Regions from separate parts of the Streptomyces sp. NBC_01237 genome, predicted to be linked through region 2. Evidence: riboswitches for the same ligand, from Rfam matches in the RefSeq annotation. Region 2 holds a riboswitch; the other holds the start of a gene.
The links. Region 2 has a riboswitch for cobalamin ahead of OG251_RS26985 (ribonucleoside-diphosphate reductase subunit alpha). Riboswitches for the same ligand answer to the same signal wherever they lie in the genome.
Positions count from the first base shown of each region.

Region 1: linked by a shared signal. The riboswitch ahead of OG251_RS08685 (cobalamin biosynthesis protein) and the one ahead of OG251_RS26985 (ribonucleoside-diphosphate reductase subunit alpha) in region 2 are both predicted to bind cobalamin.

Region 1 covers NZ_CP108508.1:1,952,021-1,957,951, forward strand. Annotated here, with positions in the region: gene OG251_RS08675 (inorganic phosphate transporter) at 111-1,370, shown strand; gene OG251_RS08680 (hypothetical protein) at 1,383-1,625, shown strand; cobalamin riboswitch at 1,736-1,927, shown strand; gene OG251_RS08685 (cobalamin biosynthesis protein) at 2,032-2,976, shown strand; gene OG251_RS08690 (cobyric acid synthase) at 2,973-4,784, shown strand; gene OG251_RS08695 (putative cobaltochelatase) at 4,781-5,931, shown strand, end outside.
Region 2 covers NZ_CP108508.1:6,023,682-6,029,612, forward strand. Annotated here, with positions in the region: gene OG251_RS26980 (ribonucleotide-diphosphate reductase subunit beta) at 1-657, opposite strand, end outside; gene OG251_RS26985 (ribonucleoside-diphosphate reductase subunit alpha) at 657-3,065, opposite strand; cobalamin riboswitch at 3,205-3,327, opposite strand; gene mctP (monocarboxylate uptake permease MctP) at 3,572-5,206, opposite strand; gene OG251_RS26995 (DUF3311 domain-containing protein) at 5,203-5,457, opposite strand; gene OG251_RS27000 (helix-turn-helix transcriptional regulator) at 5,767-5,931, opposite strand, start outside.

The sequences.
Region 1 (5,931 bases), 4.1 Mb from region 2:
GGGAGCCCAATCCGTTTGGGGTCACCACAGCGCCCCGCCTAGTTCATCTTCCGTTCACTCAGGTTGCCTACGGTCCACGAGCCACTGACGTCGAACGATTGCCTGGGTAAATGGAACACATCACGCTGCTGCTCGCGATTGTGATCGTGACAGCTCTCGTGTTCGATTTCACGAACGGTTTCCACGACACCGCCAACGCGATGGCCACCACCATCTCGACCGGCGCCCTGAAGCCCAAGACAGCGGTGGCCATGTCCGCCGTTCTCAACCTGATCGGCGCGTTCCTGTCGGTGGAGGTCGCCAAGACGATCTCCGGCGGGATCGTCAACGAGGACGGCCTCAGAACCGAGGTCATCTTCGCGGCGCTCGTCGGCGCCATCCTGTGGAATCTGCTGACCTGGCTGGTCGGCCTGCCCTCCAGTTCCTCCCACGCCCTGTTCGGCGGCCTCATCGGCGCCGCCGTCATGTCGGCGGGCTGGTCCTCGATCAACGGCGGCACCGTCGTCACCAAGGTGCTGCTGCCCGCGATCGCCGCCCCGCTCGTCGCCGGTCTCGCCGCCCTGCTGGCCACCAGGCTGACGTACCGTCTCAGCCGCAAGGTCACCGACGAGACGCAGCTGAAGTCGACCGCCAAGGGCTACCGGGCCGGCCAGATCGCCTCGGCCGGTCTCGTCTCGCTCGCCCACGGCACCAACGACGCGCAGAAGACGATGGGCATCATCACCCTGGCCCTGGTCACCGGTGGCGTCCTGTCCCCCGGTTCCAACCCGCCGGTCTGGGTCATCGTCTCCGCGGGTGTCGCCATCGCCCTGGGTACCTACCTCGGCGGCTGGCGCATCATCCGCACCATGGGCAGCGGCCTGACCGACCTCAAGCCGCCGCAGGGCTTCGCCGCCCAGACCAGTGCGGCCACGGTCATCCTGGCCTCCTCGCACCTCGGTTTCTCGCTCTCCACCACCCAGTCCTGCTCCGGCGCCGTGATGGGCGCGGGCCTCGGCCGTCAGGGGGGCGTGGTCCGCTGGTCCACCGCCACCCGGATGTTCGTCGCCTGGGGCCTGACCCTGCCGGCCGCGGGCCTGGTCGGCGCGGGCGCGGAGTTCCTGACCAAGCAGGGCGGCTGGGGCGTCGCGGTCGTCGCCGTCCTGCTCGTCGCGGGCTCCGGTGCCATCTGGCTGCTGTCGCGCCGCAAGCCGGTCGACCACACCAACGTCACCGGCGGCGGTGCGCAGGACGAGCCCGCGGGAGTCGTCACCACGGCCATGGCCGCCGTCAGCCCGCCGCCCATCGGCACCACGGCCACGGACCTCAAGACCACCATCTCGGCTCCGGCCGGAACGCCCGCCGACCCGGCGCGGCCGGCCACGGTGTAAGGACAGATCCCCATGAACATCGACTGGGCAGCTCTCGCCTCCGTCTTCGGTGTCAGCCTCGTGGTCACCGTGGCGCTGGTCGGCCTCTTCACGCTCGGCATCGTCGGCCTCTCCAAGCAGGCGTCGGCGCAGACCTCGACGGCTCGGGCCGGCGGCTCCGGCGGCGCGTTCACGCCGCTCCGCGCCGGTGCGTACCTCTGCTTCGCGCTGTGCGTGGCGGCGGTCGCGTACGGGATCTACCTGATCGTCGCCTGACCCGCACCACCGCTCCTCCGTCGGGCCGGACACACCCTGTGTGTCCGGCCCGATGTGCGTCTGGGCACACTGCGGCCCCGCAGGTCAACGGCAAGTTGACGGGCGTTCTCACAGCGTGGTGGACTGCCGGAGCCGTTTACGGCGACAGCAGAGGAAGCCGGTGCGAATCCGGCGCGGTCCCGCCACTGTCACCGGGGAGCAGTCCCCCACATCGGAAGTCACGGTCCGCCGACGCGGTCTGGAAGGCCGGGGGAACTGCGGATCCGGAAGCCAGGAGACTCTCGTCGCCGGTCACGTCGAACCAGGGCGCGGACCCTGAGTGAGGACATACGCCATGCCTGGCCGCCGTGCGCCGGAACCTGTGTCGCCCCCTGCGAGAACCTCCCGCTCCGCGGTCGGCTGAGCCGTGCGTGCCGACCGCATCTTCGCGTACGGCGCCACGGCCGGACTGATCGCCGACCGCCTGCTCGGTGACCCCCGCCGGGGGCATCCCGTCGCCGGGTTCGGCCGGGCCGCGGCGGCGGCCGAGCGTCTGCTGTGGCGCGACCACCGCGGGCGGGGTGCCCTGCACACCGTCGTCTGCGCCGGAGGCGCCGCGGGAGCCGCCGTGCTGGCCTCGCGTGCCGTACGGGGCCGCCCCGCCGCGGCCGTCGCGCTGACCGCCGCCACCACCTGGTCCGTGATCGGTGGTACGTCGCTGGGCCGTGAGGCGCGCGCCGTCGCGGGTGCGCTCGCCGCCGGGGACATCGACGTGGCCCGCGAACGGCTGCCCCATCTGTGCGGGCGCGACCCGCACTCCCTCGACGGACCGCAGATCGCCCGCGCCGTGGTCGAGTCCGTCGCCGAGAACACCTCGGACGCCGTCGTCGGCGCCCTCGTCTGGGGCGCCCTGGGCGGGGTCCCCGGACTCGTCGCCTTCCGGGCCGTCAACACCCTGGACGCCATGGTCGGCCACAAGTCGCCCCGCTACCGGCGCTACGGCTGGGCCTCGGCCCGCCTGGACGACCTGGCGGGATGGCCCGGAGCCCGGCTGACGGCCGCGCTGGCCGTGGTGGCCGGGGGACGTCCGGGCGAAGCCGTACGGGCGTGGCGTGCGGACGCGGGCAGCCATCCGAGCCCCAACGCGGGCCCGGTGGAGGCCGCGTTCGCGGGAGCGCTCGGCGTACGGCTCGGCGGGACCCTGGCGTACGCCGGGCGCGTCGAGCACCGGCCCGTGCTCAACGGGGCGGCCGGCCGGGCGGTGGAGAGCGCCGACATCGAACGCGCGGTGCGACTGTCGCGCCGGGTGAGTGCGCTGGCCCTCGGCGTGTGCGTGGCGGGCCGGCTGATCGCGGGACGGAGAGGGATATGAGCGGCGGACTGCTGGTCGCCGGGACCACATCGGACGCGGGCAAGAGCGTCGTCACGGCCGGGATCTGCCGGTGGCTGGTCCGCCGCGGGGTGAAGGTCGCGCCGTTCAAGGCGCAGAACATGTCGCTCAACTCGTTCGTGACCCGTGAGGGCGCGGAGATCGGCCGTGCCCAGGCGATGCAGGCCCAGGCCGCCCGGGTCGAGCCGTCCGCGCTGATGAACCCGGTGCTGCTCAAGCCCGGCAGCGACCGTTCCAGTCAGGTCGTCCTGATGGGGAAACCGGTCGGTGAGATGAGCGCCCGCGGCTACCACGGAGGCCGGCAGGAGGCGCTCCTCGGGACGGTCGTGGACTGTCTGGAGCAGCTCCGGAGCACCTATGACGCCGTGATCTGCGAGGGGGCGGGCAGTCCCGCCGAGATCAATCTGCGGCGCACCGACATCGTGAACATGGGCATCGCGCGGGCCGCGCGCTTCCCCGTGCTGGTGGTCGGCGACATCGACCGCGGGGGCGTCTTCGCCTCGTTCTTCGGCACGACGGCGCTGCTGAGCGCCGAGGACCAGTCGCTGGTCGCCGGCTACCTCGTCAACAAGTTCCGCGGCGATGTCTCGCTGCTGGAGCCGGGCCTGGACATGCTGTACGGGCTGACCGGGCGGCGTACGTACGGGGTGCTGCCCTTCGCGCACGGCCTGGGCATCGACGAGGAGGACGGTCTGCGCGTCTCGTTGCGCGGTGCCGTACGGGAGTCGGTCGTCGCACCGCCGCACGGCGAGGACGTGCTGCGGGTCGCCGTGTGTGCCGTACCGCTGATGTCGAACTTCACCGATGTGGACGCGCTGGCCGCCGAACCGGGTGTGGTGGTGCGGTTCGTGGACCGGGCCGAGGAACTGGCCGACGCGGACCTGGTGATCGTGCCCGGCACGCGCGGGACGGTGAAGGCGCTGGCCTGGCTGCGGGAGCGGGGACTCGCCGACGCGCTCGTACGGCGGGCGGCCGAGGGCCGGCCGGTGCTCGGCATCTGCGGCGGGTTCCAGGTGCTCGGTGAACGGATCGAGGACGAGGTGGAGTCGCGGGCCGGACAGGTCGACGGGCTGGGGCTGCTGCCGGTGCGGATCCGGTTCGAGCGGGCCAAGACGCTCGCCCGGCCGGTCGGTTCGGCGCTCGGGGAACCGGTGGAGGGGTACGAGATCCATCACGGGGTCGCCGATGTGCGGGGCGGCGAGCCGTTCCTGGACGGGTGCCGGGTGGGCGCGGTGTGGGGGACGCACTGGCACGGGTCGCTGGAGAGCGACGCGTTCCGGCGGCGGTTCCTGGAGGAGGTCGCGCGGGCGGCGGGGCGGCGGTTCGTGCCCGCGCCGGACACGAGTTTCGGGGCGCTGCGGGAGGAGCAGTTGGACCGGCTCGGGGATCTGGTGGAGGAGCACGCGGATACGGATGGGCTGTGGCGGTTGATCGAGGGTGGGGCGCCGGGGGGGGTGCCGTTCATCGCTCCGGGTGCGCCGTCGGTGGGGGCGGGGGGTGGTGCGGTGTCCTTGGGCGGTGGTGCGCCTGCGGCGGGCTTGTCTCCCCGCCCCGCCCCTTCCCGAAACCGGGGCTCCGCCCCGGACCCCGGTCCTCAATCGCCGGACGGGCTTGATAGTGCCCGGAACACGGTGGGACGGCCGGGCGGGCTCGAAGTTGCCCGCGACTCGGTACAGGAGCCGGACGGGCTTGATAGTGCCCCGGACGCGGTGCAGGAGCCGGGCCGGCTTGATAGTGCCCGGGACGCGGACGGGCTTGAAGTGTCGGATGTCAACAAGGAGGCCCTGTGAGTACGCCCTATCCCTTCACAGCGATCGTCGGGCAGGACGATCTTCGGCTCGGGCTGTTGCTGAACGCCGTCAGTCCGGCTGTCGGCGGGGTGCTCGTGCGGGGTGAGAAGGGAACCGCCAAGTCCACCGCCGTGCGGGCGCTCGCCGCGCTCATGCCGGAGGTCTCCGTGGTGCCGGGCTGCCGGTTCTCGTGCGACCCGGGGGTTCCCGATCCGGCGTGTCCCGATGGGCCCCACGGCGGCGTGACCGGCGTGTCGCGGGCCGCGCGGACCGTGGAGCTGCCCGTCGGGGCGTCCGAGGACCGGCTCGTGGGGGCGCTGGACATCGAGCGGGCGCTCTCCGAGGGCGTGAAGGCTTTCGAGCCGGGGCTGCTGGCCGACGCGCATCGCGGGATTCTGTACGTGGACGAGGTCAACCTGCTCCACGACCATCTGGTGGACCTGCTGCTGGACGCGGCGGCCATGGGTGCTTCGTACGTCGAGCGCGAGGGCGTCTCCGTACGGCACGCGGCGCGTTTCCTGCTGGTCGGGACCATGAACCCCGAAGAGGGCGAACTGCGGCCGCAGTTGCTGGACCGGTTCGGGCTCACGGTCGAGGTGGCCGCGTCCCGTGACACCGACCAGCGGGTCGACGTCGTGCGGCGCAGGCTCGCCCACGACGACGATCCGGTCGCCTTCGCCGCCCGCTGGGCCGACGAGGAGTCCGCGCTCAGGGAGCGGATCGTCGCCGCGCGCGCCCTGCTCCCCCGTGTCGTGCTGGGTGACGGTGTGCTGCGGCAGATCGCGGCGACCTGTGCGGCGTTCGAGGTCGACGGCATGCGCGCCGACATCGTGATGGCCCGTACCGCGACCGCCCTGGCCGCCTGGGCCGGGCGCGAGGAGGTGCTCGCCGAGGATGTGCGGCAGGCCGCGCTCCTGGCGCTCCCGCACCGGCGCCGGCGCAATCCGTTCGACGCGCCCGGTCTGGACGAGGACAAGCTGGACGACACCCTCCGGGAAGCCGCCGAGGACCGGAACGACGGCGAGGGTGAGGGCGACAACGACCCGGACCCCGACGGGCCGCACCCGGACGGCCCCGGTGACGGGGGCGACAACGGTGGTGGCGGTGGCGTGCCGCCGCAGGCCGACGGGAGCGACACGCCGGGGCC
Region 2 (5,931 bases):
GTTCATGTGCATGGTCTCGTCACGGAACACCCAGTTGGTGCCCGTGGCGAGGCCGTGCAGCAGGCCGCGCGAGCGGAACCAGTAGACGTACGCGAAGGCACCGTAGAAGAACAGCCCCTCGATGCACGCCGCGAAGCAGATCAGGTTCAGCAGGAAGCGGCGGCGGTCCGCCTTCGTCTCCAGCCGGTCGATCTTCTCGACCGAATCCATCCACCTGAAGCAGAACTGCGCCTTCTCGCGGATGGAGGGGATCTCCTCGACCGCGTCGAACGCCGCCGCCCGGTCGTCCGGGTCGGGCAGATACGTGTCGAGCAGCGTCAGATAGAACTGGACGTGCACGGCCTCCTCGAAGAGCTGCCGCGACAGATACAGCCGCGCCTCGGGGGAGTTGATGTGCTTGTACAGCGTCAGCACGAGGTTGTTGGAGACGATCGAGTCACCGGTCGCGAAGAACGCCACCAGCCGGCCGATCATGTGCTGCTCGCCGGGGGAGAGCTTGGCGAGGTCGGCGACGTCGGAGTGGAGGTCGACCTCCTCCACCGTCCAGGTGTTCTTGATCGCGTCCCGGTAGCGCTCGTAGAAGTCCGGGTAGCGCATCGGCCGCAGGGTCAGTTCGAAGCCCGGGTCGAGCAGGTTCTTGTTGTCGTTGGAGCTCATTACTGGCAGGCCTCGCAGGACTCGGGGTTTTCCAGGGAGCAGGCGACGGCGTCCGCGTCGGGAGCCTGGGCCTGCTGTACGGGAATGGGGGCGGCGGCGGACGCGGAACCGGACGCGGCACGGGCGATCCGGGTCGCCGGGCGCGAGCGCAGGTAGTACGTCGTCTTCAGCCCCTGCTTCCAGGCGTACGCGTACATCGAGGAGAGCTTGCCGATCGTCGGCGTCTCCAGGAACAGGTTCAGCGACTGGCTCTGGTCGAGGAACGGCGTACGCGCCGCCGCCATGTCGATCAGTCCGCGCTGCGGGATCTCCCACGCGGTGCGGTACAGCGCCCGCACCTCCTCGGGGATCCAGGCGAAGCCCTGCACCGAACCGCTCGCCTCGCGCAGCGCCTCGCGGGTCCGGGCGTCCCAGACGCCGAGCCGCTTCAGCTCGTCCACCAGATAGGCGTTGACCTGGAGGAACTCACCGCTGAGCGTCTCGCGCTTGAACAGGTTGGAGACCTGCGGCTCGATGCACTCGTACACCCCGGCGATCGAGGCGATCGTGGCGGTCGGCGCGATGGCCAGGAGCAGCGAGTTGCGCATCCCGGTCTTCGCGACACGGGCGCGCAGGGCCTCCCAGCGCTCCGGCCAGTTCAGCGCGGTGTCGTAGTGGTCGGGGTGCAGCACCCCGCGTGCGGTGCGGGTCTCGGCCCAGGCCGGGAGCGGGCCGGAGCGCTCGGCGAGGTCGCAGGACGCCTCGTACGCGGCGAGCATGATGCGCTCGGAGATCCGCGTCGACAGGGCCCGCGCCTCGGGGGAGTCGAAGGGCAGCCGGAGCTGGAAGAAGACGTCCTGGAGGCCCATCGCGCCCAGGCCCACCGGGCGCCAGCGGGCGTTGGAGCGCCCGGCCTGCTCGGTCGGGTAGAAGTTGATGTCGACGACCCGGTCCAGGAAGGTCACGGCGGTGCGCACGGTGGCGTCCAGCCGCTCCCAGTCGATGGACCCGTCCACGACGAACGACCCCAGGTTGACCGAGCCGAGGTTGCAGACGGCCGTCTCGCCGTCGTCGGTGACTTCGAGGATCTCGGTGCACAGGTTCGACGAGTGGACCACGCGGCCCGGCTCGGCGGTCTGGTTGGCGGTCCGGTTGGAGGCGTCCTTGAACGTCATCCAGCCCTGGCCGGTCTGCGCGAGCGTACGCATCATCCGGCCGTACAGGTCACGCGCGGGCATCGTCTTGCGGGCCAGCCCCGACGCCTCCGCCGCACGGTAGGCCGCGTCGAACTCGTCGCCCCACAGGTCCACCAGCTCGGGCACATCGGCGGGCGAGAACAGCGACCACTGCCCGTCCGTGTCGACCCGGCGCATGAACTCGTCCGGGATCCAGTGCGCCAGGTTGAGGTTGTGCGTACGCCGCTGGTCCTCACCCGTGTTGTCGCGCAGCTCCAGGAACTCCTCGATGTCCGCGTGCCAGGTCTCCAGGTAGACGGCGGCGGCGCCCTTGCGGCGGCCCCCCTGGTTGACCGCGGCGACCGAGGCGTCGAGCGTCTTCAGGAACGGCACGATGCCGTTGGAGTGCCCGTTGGTGCCCCGGATCAGCGAACCGCGGGCGCGGATACGGGAGTACGAGAGGCCGATGCCGCCCGCGTGCTTGGAGAGCCGCGCCACCTGGTGGTAGCGGTCGTAGATCGAGTCCAGCTCGTCCTTGGGCGAGTCCAGCAGATAGCAGGAGGACATCTGCGGGTGCCGGGTGCCGGAGTTGAAGAGCGTGGGGGAGGAGGGCAGGTAGTCCAGCCGGCTCATCAGGCCGTACAGCGCCGCGACCTCGTCCAGCGCGCGCACGCTCTCGTCCTCGGCCAGACCGGCCGCGACCCGCAGCATGAAGTGCTGCGGCGTCTCGATGACCTGGCGGGTGTGCGGGTGGCGCAGCAGATAGCGGCTGTGCAGCGTCCGCAGCCCGAAGTAGCCGAAGCGGTCGTCCGCGCCGTCGGCCAGCGACCGCTCGACCAGCGCGTCGAGCGCGGCGGCGTGCAGCGTCACGAAGGCGGCCGTACGGTCGGCGATCAGGCCCTCGCGGTGCCCCACGGCGACCGAGGCGGAGAACGACACCGCGCCCTGTCCGGCGGCCTCGTCGGCGATGGAACGGGTCAGCAGCCGGGCGGCGAGCCGGGAGTACGCGGGGTCCTCGGAGATCAGGCCCGCGGCCGCCTCGGTGGCCAGCGAACGCAGCTCGGCCTCGTCCGACCGGGCGTTGCGGCCGCGCAGCGCGGCGGCGGCGACCCGTCCGGGATCGGTGTCGGGCAGATCGACGGTGAGGTCGGTCAGGGTCCGCAGGAGTGCGGTCCCCGGCGCGTCGGTCGTGGCTTCCGTCGCCTCGGCGGCTACGGCGGAGGCTGAAACCGGATCGGCTGGCGCGATGGTCACTGGGCTTTCCCTCGCTCGGCTGGGGGCCGGCGGAGAGCGGGGGCAGCCGGGCAGCGCGAAGCCCGGAGCGGGGCAGCACTGCGTACGGCGTCCACCGGCCCATCCGCGAGGCCCGGACGTCTTGGCGTCCGGTTCGGTCGAGCCGGACGCGCTGTCGACAGGTCGTCGGACTTCGGGTGTGCAAAAGCACACTGAATACACCGTTGCGGGACAGTTCCGGATTCGCACCGGATTCCCCTGCGACGACAGCGAGCACGAGCATACATGTGGGGGCCGCCCGATGAGGCAGCCCCCACATCTTGTGTCGCGAGGCGTGTTGGGCCCTGACGGAGCGTCGGCCGGAGGGCCGGCGGGGGCAGGCCGGGAAGGGGCTTCCAGCCGCGCCGGGAGGGCCGTACGGGGCCGTTCGGGCCGCTCCCGAGCCGTTGGTCCGGGGGACCGGAAAGCGTGCGGGCCGCCGCGCCTCCAGGGGAGACGTGACGGCCCGCACCGTGCCGCCGCGGGGGTCAGTGACCGCCCGGCGCACCCACCGTCGCGGGCGGCAGCTTCGCCTGGACGCCCGCGTCGCCGACGTCCGCCGTGTAGTCGGCGGGGGAGGTCTCGTCGATCCCCGCCGGGGCCTTCAGCGCGTTCAGGACGAGGGTCAGGACGATCACGACGACGACGTTCAGCACGAACGCCGTCAGCCCGATGTAGCCGATCTCACCGATGCCCGGGATCTCCTTCGAGGACCCGCCGAAGTGCTTCTGCGTGGGACTGGCCACGCCGTACGCGGCGACCGTCCCGTACACCATGCCGACCGCCCAGCCCGCGATCAGCGCCCAGCGGTGGAACCACCGGGTGAACAGACCGCCGACCAGGGCCGGCATCGTCTGGAGGATCCAGATGCCGCCCAGCAGCTGGAAATTGATGGCGACCGTCTTGTCCATGGTCAGGACGAAGGCCAGCGCCCCGACCTTGACCAGCAGCGAGACCAGCTTGGAGACCTTCGTCTCCTGCGCGGGTGTCGCGTCGGGCTTCAGGAAGTCCTTGTAGATGTTGCGGGTGAAGAGGTTGGCCGCGGCGATGGACATGATCGCCGCGGGCACCAGCGCGCCGATGCCGATGGCGGCGAAGGCCACGCCCGCGAACCAGTCCGGGAACATGTTCTCGAACAGCTGCGGGATGGCCAGCTGACCGTTGTCCACCTTGACCCCGGCGGCGATGGCCATGAAGCCGAGCAGCGCCAGCAGGCCCAGCATCAGCGAGTACAGCGGCAGGATGGTGGTGTTGCGCCGGATCACCTCACGGCTGCGGCTGGAGAGCGTCGCCGTGATCGAGTGCGGGTACATGAAGAGCGCCAGCGCCGAGCCCAGGGCCAGGGTGGCGTATCCCCATTGGCCCATGTCGCCGGGGACCAGGGCGCCGCGCGGCTGGCCGGTCGCCGGGTTCTTCTGCGCGAACGCCTCGCCCGCCTTGGCGAAGATGTCGTCGAACCCGCCCAGCTTGATCGGGATGTAGATGATCGCCACCGCGATGACCAGGTAGATCAGGCCGTCCTTGACGAACGCGATCAGTGCGGGCGCGCGCAGCCCGGACGAGTAGGTGTACGCGGCGAGCACCGCGAAGGCGATGAGCAGCGGCAGGTCCTTGATGAACCAGTGCGTGGTCTCCCCGCCGCCCACGCCCATGACGTCCAGTACCGCCTGGATGCCGACGAGCTGGAGCGCGATGTACGGCATCGTGGCGAGGATGCCGGTGACGGCGACCGCCAGCGAGAGCCCCTTCGAGCCGAAACGGCCGCGGACGAAGTCCGAGGTGGTGACGTAGCCGTGCTTGTGCGACACCGACCACAGGCGCGGCAGGAAGGTGAAGATCAGCGGGTAGACGAGGATCGTGTACGGAACCGCGAAGAAGCCCGCCGCGCCCGCCGCGTAGATCGCCGCCGGGACGGCGACGAAGGTGTAGGCCGTGTAGAGGTCGCCGCCCAGCAGGAACCAGGTGACCCAGGTGCCGAAGGACCGGCCGCCCAGGCCCCATTCGTCCAGGCTCGCCTCGTTCTCGGCCCTGCGCCAGCGGGCGGCCATGAAACCGATGACCGTGACGGCCAGGAAGAAGAAGATGAAGACGCCGAGCGCGACGCCGTTCACGCCGTCCTTCATGCGGAAGCACCCCCCTTGCGGGCGCGCTGGTCACGCTGCCACAGCTTGTACGCGACCATCGTCAGCGCGGTCGAGATGAGCACCCAGAGCATTTGGTACCAGTAGAAGAACGGGATGCCGATGAACGTCGGCTCGACCTTCGCGTACGAACCCACCCAGAGCATCGCCACGAACGGCGCGACGAGGCAGAGCGCGATCACCCCTCTCATGGGGGTGACCGTGGGTGGTTTCGCCTCGGTGTCTTCTGGCATGTGGTGACTCCGTCCCCTCGCTGACCGCCGGTGGCCATGGGCAGGAGATCCGGGCGAGCCGGTCGGCCGGCGTCACCCCCTGTCCGCATTGGCGTCCGGCAACGGTGATGTATCGGAGGGAGTCACGTACGCGGGCGCGGTCCGGTTCATCCGTCACGGGGTCCGGTTCATCCGGGAGGGTGAGGTGATCCGGCTCCCGCGCGGCGGGCCCGGCTCGTGCGTGGCGGGTCCGGCTCGTGCGTGGCGGGTCCGGTCCGCGCCGGGGGCCGGACCATCCGTGGGATCCGGATCGTCCGTGGCGGGCCAGGTTCAGACCCAGCCTCGGCGTACGGCCTCCGCGCCGGCCTGGAAGCGGCTGCGCGCCTCCAGCCGGGCCGTCAGTTCCGCGTTCATCCGGCGTACGGTGCGCAGGGAGACGCCCAGGCGCCGGGCCGCGGTGGCGTCGGTGTGCCCCTTCGCCAGCAGGGACAGCAG